2 regions of the Martelella endophytica genome follow, and region 2 is predicted to be linked to the other one. Evidence: riboswitches for the same ligand, from Rfam matches in the RefSeq annotation. Region 2 holds a riboswitch; the other holds the start of a gene.
What was found. Region 2 has a riboswitch for thiamine pyrophosphate ahead of TM49_RS10045 (YkoF family thiamine/hydroxymethylpyrimidine-binding protein). Riboswitches for the same ligand answer to the same signal wherever they lie in the genome.
Positions count from the first base shown of each region.

Region 1: another riboswitch for thiamine pyrophosphate. It lies ahead of thiM (hydroxyethylthiazole kinase); the one in region 2 lies ahead of TM49_RS10045 (YkoF family thiamine/hydroxymethylpyrimidine-binding protein).

Region 1 covers NZ_CP010803.1:4,267,348-4,270,460, forward strand. Annotated here, with positions in the region: gene TM49_RS19780 (hypothetical protein) at 1-317, opposite strand, end outside; gene TM49_RS19785 (hypothetical protein) at 398-1,171, shown strand; TPP riboswitch at 1,216-1,310, shown strand; gene thiM (hydroxyethylthiazole kinase) at 1,360-2,157, shown strand; gene thiE (thiamine phosphate synthase) at 2,154-2,786, shown strand; gene thiD (bifunctional hydroxymethylpyrimidine kinase/phosphomethylpyrimidine kinase) at 2,783-3,113, shown strand, end outside.
Region 2 covers NZ_CP010803.1:2,221,954-2,225,066, reverse strand. Annotated here, with positions in the region: gene TM49_RS10055 (aldo/keto reductase) at 1-523, opposite strand, end outside; gene TM49_RS10050 (helix-turn-helix domain-containing protein) at 624-1,550, shown strand; TPP riboswitch at 1,558-1,671, shown strand; gene TM49_RS10045 (YkoF family thiamine/hydroxymethylpyrimidine-binding protein) at 1,660-2,265, shown strand; gene TM49_RS10040 (ABC transporter permease) at 2,285-3,067, shown strand; gene TM49_RS10035 (ABC transporter ATP-binding protein) at 3,060-3,113, shown strand, end outside.

The DNA.
Region 1 (3,113 bases), 2.0 Mb from region 2:
GCTTCTTTCAATTGCGCTTTCTCATCTGCAATGAGTTTGAACTGTGCGATCGCTTCCGGTGCGCTTTCCGGCTTTGGAAACGGAAGGCGCCGCTTGCTTTTCATAAGGGATCTCAGGAGATCTACGGCACTGGCAAGTATGATCGATAGCCCTTGTTCCAAGTTTATCAGCTTGCCCTGGCTCTGTGAGATGAATTCTTCAAGCTTGCGGACTTCTTGCTTGTTCAGTTCTTCCTCTCGGACGGCCTGCTTCAAAAATGCACGCGCTTCATTTGCATTCTGACCAAGTTCACGACAGCGCCTGCTATCAGTAGCCATTGACATTTCTCCATCTTTTTTCAAACGAGGAGAAATGCTACACTTCAACTACCTAGCGGGAATTTTGTAGGAAACTGCAGATGCGGGCGCTGCTGACCTTCATATTGTTCGTCGTGACAGCTCCCGCTGCCCTCGCTTGGTCTTTCGAGGACCACCCGCAGCCCGTCCGGTCGGAAATGACGTTCGAGGAATGGGAATTCGTGACCTCCGAACTCGAATACAATCCCCGCATCCCCGACTGCGGTGACTATCTCCGCGGGCACTACGAAATCTACGAGAAGCGTTACCCGGCATATGCACAGGAAGGACCACCGGACGAACGATATGCACTTTGGCGCGCATACATTCAGACAGATAGTGCCTTCGACAATCTCAACACCTGCATGACTCTGCCCTATGTTATGGAGATGTTCAGGCTGGCCAAGGGCGAACTTGTGCAAAGCGATCTCCGCTATTGCGGCCAGTTTTCCCGCGAGCCCGAAACCGAGCGGGAGGCCGAGTTCGCCGCGCTGATGGATCGTCTACAGGAAGCTGCCCAAAGAGGCAGCGAGGCCGCCCTGCTTTCCTTCCTCGTGACAGACAATGGCGAGGGCATGACGCCGTTGAATCCGGATGTGCTTTTTTATCTGCGGCTAAGCCTGACTGGCACGCAGACGGCCAACGAGCAGCGCCTCTTCGACGACGACTTCATCTACTGGTATCGCGCCTGGAACCAGGACAATCTCGCCGCCCAGCTTTCGCCCGAGCGAAGGCGCTTCGTCGAGCAGGCGGTCAGGGACCGCGATCTCGCAGCCGTCCTCGCGACCACCGGACCTTGCGGCGACATGGGATGGCGGCCCCCCACGCCGGAGTAACGCCGCCCCTTACCAAGCGGATTTTTTCTGTTATAACGACCCCACAAGAGCGACAGGGGCGTCGGTGGAAGCCGGCTGAGAAGCACCCTTCGAACCTGATCCGGATCATACCGGCGGAGGGAGTCACTCGGGTCCGCTTTCGATCTTCTGCCGGCCCTGAGCGTTTCCCCGCCACACACAGGGAGACCATCATGACAACGATCGCCGTCGACACCATCCTCGAAAAAATGCGCGCCGAGACACCGCTCGTGCAGTGCATCACCAATTATGTGGCGATGAACATCGCCGCCAATGTGCTGCTGGCTGCCGGTGCTTCGCCGGCGATGATCCATGCCGAGGAGGAAGCCGGCGAGTTCGCCGGCATCGTTTCGGCGCTCACCATCAATATCGGCACGCTGTCGCCGCCATGGATCGCCGGCATGAAGGCCGCGGCGGCTGGCGCCAAGGCGGCAGGCACGCCCTGGGTGCTCGATCCCGTCGCCCATTTCGCCACCAGCTATCGGGCCAGGGCCGCGCAAGAGATCCTCGACCTCGGGCCAACCATCCTGCGCGGTAATGCGTCTGAAATCCTCGCCTTCTCGGGTGCCACCAGCGGCGGCAAGGGCGTCGATGCGGGGGACACCGTGGAGGCGGCGGAGGAGACCGCGCGCGCACTCGCCCGCGAACGCAAGATGGTCGTCGCTGTCACGGGCGAAACTGACTTTGTCACGGATGGCGAGCGCGAGGCCCGCATCGGTGGCGGTTCGGCGCTGATGCCGCAGGTGACGGCACTCGGCTGCGCGCTGACCTGCCTCGTCGGCGCCTTCGCCGGCGCCTGGCGCGACGATGCCTTCGAGGCAACCGTCACCGCGCTGGCGCTCTATGGCGTTGCCGGCAAGCGCGCGCATCAGCTGGCCCAGGGCCCCGGCTCGTTCCAGGTCGCCTTCCTCGACACGCTCGCCGCGATCAACCCGGCAGAACTCAAGGCAAAGGTCGAAATCGCATGAAGTTCGACCTTTCCCTCTACCTCGTGCTCGATCCCGAACTTTGCGGCGATTACGGCATGGTCGAGACCACGCGGCAGGCGATCCGCGGCGGGGCGACCATGGTGCAGCTACGCATGAAGGAGGCGACGACATCGGAACGCATCGACATTGGTCGCCAGTTGAAGGCGGTCACCGATGGCACGCCGGCACGGCTGATCGTCAATGACGACGTCGAGGCGGCGATCGCGATCGATGCCGACGGTGTCCATGTCGGCCAGTCCGACGAGCGCCCGCAACAGGTTCGGGCCATGATCGGCCCAGACAAGCTGCTCGGCGTTTCGGTCGATGGCATTGAGATCGCGAAGCGCTTCGATCCGGCCGGCATAGACTATATCGGTGCGGGCCCGGTCTTTGCGACATCGACCAAACCCGGCCACGAACCGCCCGTCGGTTTCGACGGGTTGAAGCAGATCATCGCCCTTGCCGGACTGCCTACCGTGGCGATTGGCGGGTTGAAAGAAAGCCATGTGGGCGCCACATTCGAAGCGGGCGCTGATGGCATTGCCGTCGTTTCGGCGATCTGCGGCACGCCCGATCCCTATCAGGCGACACTTGCGCTCGCCCGGGCCATCGAAAAGGCAAAGAGATGATTGCGAACGTTCTATCGATCGCCGGTTCCGACCCTTCAGGCGGCGCCGGCATCCAGGCTGACCTCAAGACATTTTCGGCACGCGGCACCTATGGCATGGCCGTGCTGACCGCACTGACGGCGCAGAACACGCAGGGCGTGACATCGGTCCACAACGTTCCATCGGCCTTCGTCGCCGAGCAGATTGCCGCGATCTTCGATGATATCGCGGTCGGCGCCATCAAGATCGGCATGATCGCCAGTGCCGATATCGCCGGCGCGATTTCCGACAGCTTGCGCACGCAGGTGCAGACCCCGGTCGTGCTCGATCCGGTCATGGTCGCCAAGG
Region 2 (3,113 bases):
TGCCGCCGCCGGCAAGGTCAGCGCTGAACAGCCGATGGCCGGGGACGACCTCTCCCATGTCGAAACCGAAGGAGGAGCGGATCATCCGCACTTCGCCGACCGCCCCCTCCTTCACCATGTCGATGAGCTTCTGCGTCAGCGGGTGAAGGCGGTACATATAGGCCTCGCCCATGAACACGCCGGCCTTTGCGGCCTCGTGATAGAGCGCATCCGCCTCCATGGCCGACAGCGTGATCGGCTTTTCGACCAGCGCATGCTTGCCCGCGCGTGCCGCCTTGATCGCCCATTCGGCATGCTCGGTATGCGGCGTCGCGATATAGACGGCGTCGATCTCGGGATCGGCGAGCAGGGCTTCATATCCCGTCAGGCAGCGAATGCCGGGAAAGTGCGCGGCAAGCTCCGGCCGGGGATTGCGCGAGGCGATGGCCACGAGCCTGCCGGTCTTCGAATGGGCAAGCCCGCCGGCAAAGGCGCGTGCGATGGTGCCCGGCCCGATGATGCCCCAGTTGAGATGATCTTTCATGCAACTCCTCCCGATGCGTAGACGATCACGATGGTCTTTTTTCTGACAATGGATAAGATCGCATCCTCGGGCATTTGTCTCATCGGGAGGGAAGACAGGCTTGGCGAATAGTAAGATCGGCATCACAGGGGTCGAACGAACGCCGACGGAACTGCAGTTCGCGATCTCGCATCCGCAGCCGATGGCGGCCCCTCACTGGCATGCACAGGTGGAGGTGAACTACGTTTTCGAAGGCCATGTGCGCTACCTTATGGAGGGCTGCGACATGCGCCTTGGCGCCGGCGACCTCTGCCTGTTCTGGGGCGGCCGGGCGCACCGGATGGACGTGTCCTCGCCCGATTCGCGCTACGCCGTGGTGCACCTGCCGCTTTTCCACTTCTTCCGCCTCAACCTGCCGCAGGGCATCGCCGCCGCCCTGATGCGCGGCGGATGCCTGGTGACCGCGGCGACGGATGCCGCCGACCCCGCCAATTTCGAGCGCTGGAACCGGATGATCGCCACCGCCGATCCGGAACGCCGTGACCACGCCGTCAATGAGCTGCTGCTCCGGCTGCAGCGCATCCGCTTTGACGCCTATGCCCTGACCGGCACGACAACGGAGCCCGAAGCGCACAGCGTCGATGATGCCTTCCAGTCGCAGTCGAAGGTGGCGCGGATGTGCGACTACATCTCGGCGCGGTTCCAGGAGGATATCGATTCGGCCGCCATTGCCGCAGCCGTCGGCCTGCATCCGAAATATGCGATGAGCCTGTTTCGCAAATGCACCGGGCTCACCATCAACCGCTACGTCAACCTCCTGCGCGTGTCCTACACGCAGGCACTGCTGCTGGAGGACGGCGCCAACGTCACCGATGCGGCGATGCGCGCCGGCTTCGGCTCGCTCAGCGCCTTCAACAAGTGCTTCCGCGAGATCTCCGGCATGTCACCGAGCGATTTCCGCCGCACCCGGACGGCGCCGTTCGAGGACGGTAACAAAAGCTTCACAACGCTGTCGCCGCCCCTTGCAACCGCTCACGGGCGGTGCTAGCGTCCGGCCACATTCACAGGGGTGCTCCGTATCGCCGGGGCTGAGATTGAAGACGCCATGTCTTCTGACCCTTTAGCTGATCTGGGTAATGCCAGCGGAGCGAGGTAAAATGTTTTCCGGTGCACAAATTTCCCTTTATCCGATGACCGACGGTTTCGTCGATGTCATCCTCGATGCTGTCAAGGCGATGGACACGGAGAAGCTCAGGGTCGAGACCGACGATGTCTCGACGCTTCTCGTCGGCCCGCATGAGGAGCTGTTTGCCGCCATGCAGGCGCTGTTCGAAACGGCCGCGAAGACCGGGCACCACACCGTGCTACACGCCACCGTCTCGCGCGGCTGCCCCGGCGAGCCGGACGATCCGATCTGCGAGGGTCCGCTCGATGCCGGCCTGTTCGGCCCGCTTGCCGAACGACAGGCTGAAGCCGTTGAATCGGTCAAGGCAAAGCCCACCTCCGGCCAGCGCGCCGATGGCCAGTTCTCGCTTTATGTGCCGGGCGCCTCGATCCACATGGACGAGGTTTATGGCTGCATCGACTTCCTGAAGCAGGCAGGCGTCTTCGCCAAGCCGAAGAACTTCTGCACCAAGCTTTCCGGTGACAGCGCCGCCGTGTTCGAAGCGCTGCACCAGGCCTTTGTCCGCTTCGGCACCCCGGCCGGCCATGTGGCGCTCGACGTCACCATCTCGGCCAACAGCCCGAGCCTCAAAGCCTGATACCTGTGGAGCGATGACCATGACGAATGGACGCCGCCCCGCGTGGCGGCAGACTGTAGCGCGTGCCCTGCCCGCCATTGCGGCGGTGCTGGTGTTGCTCGTGCTCTGGGAACTTTATGCCCGGCTCTCCGGCATCCGCCCGACGACGCTGCCCGCGCCAAGCCGCATCGCCGTGCAGGCCTGGGCGAACCGCGCAACGCTTATTGACAACACCATTCCGACGATCAAGGCGACGCTCATCGGCTTTTCGCTGTCGCTTGCCGCGGCCTTCGTGCTTTCCGTGCTGCTCGATTTCTCGAAGCTGATGCGGCAGGCGCTGATCCCGCTGTTCATCATCAGCCAGACGCTGCCGCTGGTGGCGATTGCACCGCTGGTGGTGCTCTGGTTGGGCTTCGGTCTGCTGCCGAAGATCCTGCTCGTCGCCCTCGTCACCTTCTTTCCGATGCTGGTCGCCTGGTTGCGCGGCTTCGGCGCCAGCGAGCCGGAGATCGAGGACCTGCTCTATTCGATGGGCGCCACCCGGTTCGGCGTGTTCCACCGCGCCCGGCTTCCCGCAGCGCTCCCCTATTTCTTCGCCGGCTTCCGCATCTCGATCACCTATGCCGTGGTCGGCGCGATCTTTGCCGAATATGCGGGCGCCGCGAAGGGTCTCGGCATCTACATCCTGAACGCCAAGAACTCGTTCCGTCCGGATCTCGTGCTCGCCGCCGTTTTCATCTCGGCCGGACTGACACTCGTCCTCTTTGGCGCGACGGTGCTGGTGGAACGGCTTCTCGTGCGCTGGAGGCCGGTCAATGACTGACATGCGCCTTTCCGTCTCAGGCCTGACCAAATCCTTCGACGGGCTG